Regions from separate parts of the Tardiphaga sp. 768_D3_N2_1 genome, predicted to be linked through region 2. Evidence: predicted binding sites of a transcription regulator. Region 2 holds the regulator's gene; each other region holds the start of a gene.
The links. The regulator HrcA, encoded in region 2, represses chaperone genes, less so after heat shock. The targets are predictions, from matches to a motif close to GTTAGCACTCNCNNNNNGNGAGTGCTAAC.

Region 1 (3,274 bases), 5.1 Mb from region 2:
AGCAGGTTCGACGTCACGCCCGACAGAATGAAGCTGTAAAGCGAGAAGGCCGCCGCCAGCAGGATGAATGGCCAGCCTTCCGGGCGCAGGGTTGCCTGCTGGGGGACGACAACGGCGTCCGCCACGGGCAGAGGTGCGGCGGCGACATGGCGCGGCAATGCAAAGGCATGAAGCGGCGCAACGACAAAGGCGAAGACGGCTGCAAAGGTCAGATAGGTCCCGCGCCAGCCGACATTCTCCAGAAGCAAATGCGTGGCAGGCCAGCCGACCGTCGAGGCAAAGCCGCCGGCAAAGGTCACGAAGGTGATCTGCCGCCGCGCCGAAGCCCCGAAGATCCGCGTCAGCGTCGCGAAGGCGGGATCGTAGAGCGACGCAGACATTGCAGCGCCGAGCAACAGCCAGCAGGCCAGATAGGTCGCGGGATGATCGGCGATTGAAAACAGAGCGAGACCCAGGGCGCCGGCCAATGCGCCCGATGCCATGACGACATTGCCGCCGTGACGGTCGATCAACCCACCAACCACCGGCGACAGCAGTCCCGATACGATCAGCCCCAGCGAAAAGCCCGCCATGCCGAAGGCCAGCGACCAGCCATGTGCCGCCGTGACATGCGGCATGGTCAGCACCGGTGGATAGATCAGGATGCCCCAGGTCAGGATCTGGGTGAATGCCAGCACGAGGACCGCGCGGCCCGGTCCGAAAACAAGGTCGCGCAGTCGGTGCATGATCTCACATTGTCAGCAGAATAGCGGGACCCGCCCTACGCCTTCGGTGCGCAGCGGACATAGACCATGTTGCCGTAGCGGACCGCTGCGTCCTTGTCGATGAAGCGCGTGACGAGAATCCGGCCATCGAAGGAGACGATCTCGCGATCCTTCTCGCCGCCAGCGGGACCAGCCGGGCCGATATAGTTCTTGCCGCTCTGTGAGCCCTTGAGGCGCAATTCCTGCGGCGTCGCTTCGTCGGCGAGATGCATGATGACGCCACCGGTGGCGCCCTGACCGATGATATAGGGCTGCTTGCACTGGCCGCGCGCGGCGTTCTCGGTGCGAACGCGATCGTTGGGGTTCATGTAGGACGCCAGACCCCAGCGACCGACGAGTTCTTCCGAGCGGATCGAGGCTGGCAGCTCCGGCGCCGGCGGGGGCTCCGGCGGTGGTGTCGGCTGCGAGTTCCCCAGACTGAAACCGCTGAAGCCGCTATACGAGCCGCACCCGCCCAGCGACAGCGCCAAAGATGAGGCGATCGCCAGATTGGCGACCGTGCGGGCGTAGCGTGACCTGATCATATCATCCCCTAGAGCAAATTCCCCGGCTGCCCATCCCGGCAGCCAAGCGCAAAACACCTGACAGCGCAATGAGGTCGGCAGAATTACGCCGACTCTCCATTATGGTTTCCAGATCATCCTATATTGGCCTCACCAAGGCCTTAAGGCCTCGCTTGACTCAAAAAGCGTCTGGCCATATCTCCCGGACGCTCAATTAGCACTCCCGGAGCGCGATTGCTAAGGGAATGAGCCGGCCGCCCCGAGCGGTCCGGCTGGATCCCTGCCCGCCTCCGTGATGGCACCCAGATCGCAAACCCAAAGGGACACTCCCATGGCCAAGACCAAATTCCGCCCGCTGCACGACCGCGTCGTCGTCAAGCGCATCGTCGCCGACGAGAAGACCAAGGGCGGCATCATCATCCCGGACAGCGCCAAGGAAAAGCCGTCTGAAGGCGAAGTCGTCGGCGTCGGCCCTGGCGGCCGCGACGAAGCCGGCAAGCTGATCCCGATCGACATCAAGGTCGGCGACAAGGTTCTGTTCGGCAAGTGGTCGGGCACCGAGATCAAGCTCGACGGCGAAGAACTCCTCATCATGAAGGAGTCGGACATCATGGGCGTGATCGCCTAAGCCGCCACACACTCTCCCTCATCCTGAGGAGGCGGCGCAGCCGCCGTCTCGAAGGATGAGCCGCAAGTTATACCCCATCAGCTCATCCTTCGAGACGCGGGCAAGTGCCCGCTCCTCAGGATGAGGGTTCTCACAAGGAGTCATCTCACATGGCAGCCAAAGACGTTAAATTCTCCGGAGACGCGCGCGATCGCATGCTGCGCGGCGTCGACATCCTCGCCAACGCCGTCAAGGTCACGCTCGGTCCGAAGGGCCGCAATGTCGTGATCGAGAAGAGCTTCGGCGCTCCCCGCATCACCAAGGACGGCGTCACCGTCGCCAAGGAGATCGAGCTCGAGGACAAGTTCGAGAACATGGGCGCGCAGATGCTGCGCGAGGTCGCCTCGAAGACCAACGACAATGCCGGCGACGGCACCACCACCTCCACCGTGCTCGCCCAGGCGATCGTGCGTGAAGGCGCCAAGTCGGTCGCTGCCGGCATGAACCCGATGGACCTCAAGCGCGGCATCGACATCGCCGTCACCGCCGTCATCAAGGACATCGAGAAGCGCGCCAAGCCGGTTGCTTCCTCCGCTGAAGTCGCCCAGGTCGGCACCATCTCGGCCAACGGCGACAGCGCCATCGGCAAGATGATCGCCCAGGCGATGCAGAAGGTCGGCAACGAAGGCGTCATCACGGTCGAAGAGAACAAGTCGCTCGATACCGAAGTCGACATCGTCGAAGGCATGAAGTTCGACCGCGGCTATCTGTCGCCCTATTTCGTGACCAATGCCGAGAAGATGACGGCAGAGCTCGAAGATGCCTACATCCTGCTCGTCGAGAAGAAGATCTCCAGCCTGCAGGCTATGCTGCCGGTGCTTGAAGCCGTCGTACAGTCGGGCAAGCCGCTGTTGATCATCGCTGAGGACGTCGAAGGCGAAGCCCTCGCTACCCTCGTCGTCAACCGCCTGCGCGGCGGCCTCAAGGTTGCGGCCGTCAAGGCGCCGGGCTTCGGCGATCGCCGCAAGGCGATGCTGGAAGACATCGCGATCCTGACCGGCGGTCAGCTCGTCTCGGAAGACCTCGGCATGAAGCTGGAAAGCGTCACGCTGGCGATGCTCGGCCGCGCCAAGAAGGTGGTGATCGACAAGGAAAACACCACCGTCATCAATGGCGCCGGCAAGAAGCCCGCCATCGAGGCTCGCGTCAACCAGATCAAGGCGCAGATCGAGGAAACCACCTCGGACTACGACCGTGAAAAGCTGCAGGAACGTCTGGCCAAGCTGGCCGGCGGCGTTGCGGTGATCAAGGTTGGCGGCGCGACCGAAGTCGAAGTGAAGGAAAAGAAGGACCGCGTGGATGACGCGCTGAACGCGACCCGTGCGGCCGTTCAGGAAGGC
Region 2 (3,274 bases):
TGGCTCAAGGCAGATCTCCGCGAGCTTCACGAATGCCCTGGCGCGATGCGACAGGCCCTCGCCGAGTGGTGGCAACCCGTGTTTTTCGACGGCGGTCATCTCGCCATAGGTGCGGGTGTGACCATCGGGCAGGAATGTCGGATCGTAGCCGAAGCCGGCGGTGCCGCGCGGCGGCCAGACCAGCGTGCCGTGTGCATGTGCCTCGACTTCTTCGACGTGACCGTCGGGCCATGCTACGCAGAGTGCCGAGACGAAATGTGCGGTGCGCTTCTCAGGCGTCGTCGCGCCGCGTTCCTGCAGCAGGCGTTCGATGCGCGTCATCGCCCCGGTGAAGTCCTTGGATTCACCAGCCCAGCGCGCCGAATAGATGCCGGGCGCGCCATCGAGGGCATTGACGACAAGGCCTGAATCGTCGGCGAAGGCCGGCAATTGCGCGACATTGGCCGCAGCAATCGCCTTGATCGCCGCATTGGCCTTGAAGGTATCGCCGGTCTCGTCGGGTTCGGGGAGGCCGAGTTCGCCGGCCGACACGGCCTCGATGCCGTAAGGGGCCAAGAGGTCGCGCATCTCGGCAAGCTTGCCGGGGTTGTGGGTGGCGATGACGAGCTTGCCAGTGATTCGACGATGTTGGGTCATGAAAAATAATACTCCGTCATGGCCGGGCTTGTCCCGGCCATCCACGTCTTCACGCGCGGCCAAGGCGCGGATGCCCGGCATGCGCCGGGCACGACGATCTCGATTCAGGTCACCGCCATCTTCTGTAATTCGACCAGCCGGCCGACGCCCTTCTGCGCCAGCGCCATCAGCTTCAGGAACTCGTCCTGCGTGAACGGCGTCTTTTCGGCGGTGCCCTGCACCTCGATGATGCGGCCATCGCCGGTCATCACGAAATTGGCGTCGGTGTCGGCTTCCGAATCCTCGGCGTAATCGAGATCGAGCACCGGGGTGCCCTGATGGATGCCGCAGGAGATTGCCGCGATATTGTCGCGCAGCACGTTGCCGCCGCCGTTCTTGAACATGTTGCGGGCTTTCATCCACGAAATGCAGTCGGCCAACGCAACCCACGCGCCGGTGATCGACGCGGTGCGGGTGCCTCCGTCGGCCTGGATCACGTCGCAATCGATAGTGATCTGGCGTTCGCCGAGTGCTTCGAGATCAACAGCAGCGCGGAGCGAACGGCCGATCAGTCGCTGGATTTCGACGGTACGGCCGCCCTGCTTGCCGGATGCGGCTTCGCGGCGGGTGCGTTCCAGCGTGGCGCGGGGCAGCATGCCGTATTCGGCAGTGACCCAGCCGCGGCCCTGGCCCTTGAGCCATGGCGGCAGCCGCTCTTCCAGCGTGGCGGTCACCAGCACATGGGTGTCGCCGAATTTCACCATGCAGGAGCCTTCGGCATATTTGACGACACCGCGTTCCAGCGACACGGCGCGCAGTTCATCGGGCGCACGACGGCTTGGCCGCATGAGAAAATCCTTCCAAATGTCCAGAGAAAGCCTGTTCGCGGTGCTTTTAGGGGCCACGGACCGTAGCGGCAAGGGCAGGGGCAGGTTCCACGCACGCAATGGTGCTTGTATCCGGCCCGCCGGAGCGACAAATTAGGTCCTCAAGGAGTTGCCTGTGGCCCACCACGATCCGATCGGCCTGATCTCGCCGCATGCCGGGCTCGCCCAGCTCAATGAGCGGTCGCGCGAGATTTTCCGGCAGATCGTCGAGAGTTATCTCGCTACCGGCGAACCTGTCGGTTCGCGCAATATTTCGCGCCTGATCACGGTTCCCCTGTCGCCGGCCTCGGTCCGCAACGTCATGTCGGACCTGGAGCAGCTTGGCCTCATCTACGCGCCGCATACCTCTGCCGGACGGCTGCCGACCGAACTCGGACTGCGATTTTTCGTCGATGCCCTGATGCAGGTCGGCGACCTCACTGAGCCGGAGCGGCAGTCGATCCAGCAGCAGCTGTCTTCGGTGGGTCGCTCGCAGACCGTGGAGGCGGCCCTCGGCGAGGCGCTGACGCGGCTGTCCGGCCTAACCCGCGCAGCGGCGGTAGTTTTGACCGCCAAGTCCAATGTGCGGTTGAAACACATCGAATTCGTCCGTCTGGAGCCCGAAAAGGCGCTGGTCGTGCTGGTGGCCGAAGACGGTCAGGTTGAAAATCGCGTCCTGACCCTGCCGCCCGGCGTGCCGTCATCAGCGCTGAACGAGGCCTCGAACTTCCTCAATGCCCGGATTCGCGGCCGGACGCTGGCCGAAGCCCGGCTGGAGCTGGAAACTGCGTTGGCCCAGAGCCAGATCGAGCTTGATCAACTGACCCAGAAGGTGATCGCCGCCGGCATCGCCAGCTGGTCGGGCGGCGAGAAGGACGATCGGCAGCTCATTGTGCGCGGCCAGGCCAATCTGCTCGAGGACCTGCACGCGCTGGAGGATTTGGAGCGTGTTCGCCACCTGTTCGACGATCTGGAAGCCAAGCGCGAGGTGATCGACCTTCTCGGCCGGGCGGAGACGGCCGAAGGTGTCCGCATCTTCATCGGCTCGGAAAACAAGCTGTTCTCACTGTCCGGCTCGTCCACGATCATTGCGCCCTATAGCGACGGCGCCGGCCATATTGTCGGCGTTCTCGGTGTCATCGGCCCGACCCGGCTGAATTATGCGCGGGTGATCCCGATGGTGGATTACGCGGCGCGCATCGTCAGCCGCATGCTCGGTGGCTGACAGGGCCGGTTCCAGATCCCGCATTCCGGCTGGTTGCGCTTGATTTTCGACGCTTAAACCCCGATATCCCGCTCAGCAATCCCACCATTTTGGCGTGTTTTTGAGAAGGCGGCGTGATGACTGATTCCAATGGGCAGAACGACAATCAGGACAAGACGGCAGCGGCCGCCGATCCGGTGGTCTCCAAGCCCTACATCATGCCGGACGATCCGGAACCGAATTCGGTCGAGGCTCTGACTAAGGAAGCCGCGGACGCGCGCGACAAGATGCTGCGCACGCTGGCGGAGATGGAAAATCTGCGCAAGCGGACCCAGAAGGAAGTCGCCGACGGCCGCACCTACGCGATTGCCAATTTCGCGCGCGACGTGCTCGACATTGCCGACAACCTGCAGCGCGCGCTCGACGCGATCCCGGCCGAAACCAAGGCGGCGGCCGATGCCGGTTTGAAGGCGTTGCTCGAAGGCGTCGAACTCACCGAGCGTTCGCTGCTCAACACGCTGGAAAAGAACGGCGTGAAGAAGTTCGATCCGTCGGGCGAGAAGTTCGATCCGAACTTCCAGCAGGCGAT
Region 3 (3,274 bases), 2.1 Mb from region 2:
TTGACGATGGTGGAGTTTTCCTTGTCGATCATCACCTTCTTGGCGCGGCCGAGCATCTGCAGGGTCACGTTTTCCAGCTTGATGCCGAGGTCTTCCGAGATCGCCTGGCCGCCGGTCAGGATCGCGATGTCCTGCAGCATGGCCTTGCGGCGATCGCCGAAGCCCGGAGCCTTCACGGCGGCAACCTTGAGGCCGCCACGCAGACGGTTGACGACGAGGGTGGCGAGAGCTTCGCCTTCGACGTCTTCAGCGACGATGACGAGCGGCTTGCCGGTCTGCACGACGGCTTCGAGCAGCGGCAGCATCTCGTTCAGCGAGGAGAGCTTCTTCTCGTTGATGAGGATGTAGGCGTCGTCGAATTCAACGCGCATCTTGTCGGCGTTGGTGACGAAGTAGGGCGAGATGTAGCCGCGGTCGAACTGCATGCCTTCGACGACGTCGAGTTCGGTTTCGAGCGACTTGGCTTCTTCAACCGTGATGACGCCTTCGTTGCCAACCTTCTTCATCGCGTCGGCGAGGAACTTGCCGATTTCGCTGTCGCCGTTGGCCGAGATGGTGCCGACCTGGGCGATTTCGTCGTTCGAGGTGACCTTCTTGGAGTTCTTGACGAGGTCAGCAACCACGGCTTCCACAGCCAGGTCGATGCCGCGCTTCAGGTCCATCGGGTTCATGCCGGCAGCGACCGACTTGGCGCCTTCACGGACGATCGCCTGGGCGAGCACGGTGGCGGTGGTGGTGCCGTCGCCGGCCGCGTCGGCCGACTTCGAGGCCACTTCGCGCACCATCTGGGCGCCCATGTTCTCGAACTTGTCGTCGAGCTCGATCTCCTTGGCGACGGTGACGCCGTCCTTGGTGATGCGGGGAGCACCGAACGACTTGTCGATGACGACGTTGCGGCCCTTCGGACCGAGGGTGACCTTCACCGCGTTGGCGAGAATGTCGACGCCGCGCAGCATCTTGTCGCGGGCATCAACGCCGAATTTTACTTCTTTGGCTGACATGTTTTGCTTCCTTGAAAATCAGGATGGAGGGGAAAGGCGCTTAAGCGGCCTTCTTCTTGGCAGGAGCGGCACCTTCGAGGACGCCCATGATGTCGCTTTCCTTCATGATCAGCAGGTCCTGGCCGTCGATCTTGACCTCGGTGCCCGACCACTTGCCGAACAGGACGCGCTCGCCAACCTTCACGTCGAGCGGGACCAGCTTGCCGGATTCGTCACGGCCGCCGGGGCCGACGGAAACGATCTCGCCCTGGGAGGGCTTCTCTTTGGCGCTATCCGGAATGATGATGCCGCCAGCTGACTTCTCTTCGGCGTCGATACGCTTGACCACGACGCGGTCGTGAAGCGGACGGAATTTCATGCAGTCCTCCTAAGTTTCTGTAGATGCTCGAGAAATTTAAATTGGCAGTCTGTGCCAACAAGTGCCAGCGCAGCTGGTCCGGACATAGGCCGAACGTTCCCCACCGGCAAGGGTCTGTACCAAATTTTTTGGCACTCAAATATGACGGGTGCCAGAATTGGTTAAGGTCCTCCGACACCAGTCCCCGGACGCGTTAGCAATCGCGGTAAGCTGCTGCTAACGCTGGGCTTTCAACTCATTATTAAACTTTTAAGCTTGTGATGAAGACGTTGCTTGCGTCACATTTCATGCATCGTGTTGTCATGGGCGAAGTGGAAGCCGGTTCGCTGCAGTCAGCGCGGTCAAAGGAGAGCAGAGCGAAGTTCGACGTCAAACCGGAATCCACTTAGCCGAATGCGCTCTGTCCATGGAGGTTGAACATGGTCTCGAGAAATGCAGCTTCTGACGATTTCAGAAAGCAGGTGCTTGGCTACGGACTGACGACGGCGCAGATCCTCTACCGCATGCCCGATCACCCCTCGCTGCTGCAGACCTATGTCTGGCAGAACTACGATCTGTTTCCGAAATTTCCGGCGCTAAAGGATTTCCTCGACTTCTGGCAAGAGAAGCTCGATGGCCCATTATTCGCGGTCACCGTCGCGCATTCGAAACTGATCAAGCCGGCCGAGCTTCGTGCCGTGGATGGCGTCTTCCGGTTGCACTAGTCCGCGCCTCTCAACGCGCCGGATGAATTGCCGCTGTGCTGAACTACCGCTAGGTTCTCCACACGCGCTGGCCGTTTGTTTGGCATTGCGCCGGGTGGGAAACACGACATGGCGAAGCTGAAGCGAACGTCAAAGAGCGCGCTGAAAACGGCTGCGACGAAGAAGTCTGCGACACGGGCGGTGGCGAAAGCGGCAAAGAAAGTCTCTGTCGGTAAACCGGCAAAGCCGAGCGCGAAGAGCGTCGCTGCGAAGCCCGGCCCGCGCCGCAAGCAGCGCGTCGCGATCAGTCACTATCAGGAAGAAGCATTTCTCGGCGACGGCCTGCGTGCCTATGCGAAGTATCGCGATCTCGGCGTCGCCGCTGCGACCAGCGGTTTGGCGCACGCGCATGTCATCCGGCTGATCGGGCCTTGCGATCCGAAAGAGGTCTCCAAGCTTCACTATCACGATGCCGAGTTTCAGCTGGTCTATGTGCTGAACGGATGGGTGAAGACTTACATGGAGGGCGAGGGCGAGACATTGATGCGTCAGGGCTCGAGCTGGACCCAGCCGCCGCGCATCAGGCACCTGATCCGCGATTACTCCGACAATTGCGAATTGCTGGAAGTGATCCTTCCGGCGGAGTTCAAGACGGTGGAAGTCCGGTAGTTCGCGTGCGGAAATGCGACGCGTGCCTTGTTCGCGCGTCGCAGTGACGTTGAATCAGCTATGCTGAGCCCGTCGCTGCCCTGGCTCTCAACGAGTATCTCATGACTGCATCCGTTCCGGTTTTCGACGGTCACAACGATGTGCTGCTGCGGCTGTACAAATCGCAATCGCACGATCCGGTATCCGACTTCCTGACCGGGGAAGCCGCCGGTCACATCGACCTGCCGAAGGCGAAGGCCGGCGCGTTCGTCGGCGGGCTGTTCGCGCTGTATTCGCCGGCGGCTCAGGCGTCATCGGGATTCATGGCGCAGATGACGGGCGGACGCTACGCCGTGCCGCTTCCCGAGCCGCTGACGATGGACGAGGCGCGCAATTCCGTCGTCGCCGAACTGGCCATCCTGCTGCAGCTCGAACGCGCTTCCGCAGGCGCGGTGGCGATCTGCACCACTACCGCCGAAATCCGGTCCGCCATTGAGCGCAAGGCGCTGGCCGTGGTGGTCCATCTGGAAGGCGCAGAGGCCATCGACGCCGAGCTCAGATTCCTCGACGTTCTCTATGCGGCG

Region 1: the regulator HrcA is predicted to act here: its motif matches at 1,481-1,509, upstream of AB8A27_RS01225 (co-chaperone GroES).
Region 3: the regulator HrcA is predicted to act here: its motif matches at 1,487-1,515, upstream of AB8A27_RS15500 (co-chaperone GroES).

What each region holds. Positions count from the first base shown of each region.
Region 1 covers NZ_CP197245.1:246,524-249,797, forward strand. The annotation lists gene AB8A27_RS01215 (MFS transporter) at 1-725, opposite strand, end outside; gene AB8A27_RS01220 (hypothetical protein) at 761-1,288, opposite strand; gene AB8A27_RS01225 (co-chaperone GroES) at 1,599-1,895, shown strand; gene groL (chaperonin GroEL) at 2,045-3,274, shown strand, end outside.
Region 2 covers NZ_CP197245.1:5,378,046-5,381,319, forward strand. The annotation lists gene hemW (radical SAM family heme chaperone HemW) at 1-8, opposite strand, end outside; gene rdgB (RdgB/HAM1 family non-canonical purine NTP pyrophosphatase) at 1-636, opposite strand, end outside; gene rph (ribonuclease PH) at 741-1,463, opposite strand; gene hrcA (heat-inducible transcriptional repressor HrcA) at 1,618-2,706, shown strand; gene grpE (nucleotide exchange factor GrpE) at 2,823-3,274, shown strand, end outside.
Region 3 covers NZ_CP197245.1:3,273,664-3,276,937, reverse strand. The annotation lists gene groL (chaperonin GroEL) at 1-1,001, opposite strand, end outside; gene AB8A27_RS15500 (co-chaperone GroES) at 1,042-1,359, opposite strand; gene AB8A27_RS15495 (usg protein) at 1,779-2,063, shown strand; gene AB8A27_RS15490 (cupin domain-containing protein) at 2,172-2,711, shown strand; gene AB8A27_RS15485 (dipeptidase) at 2,813-3,274, shown strand, end outside.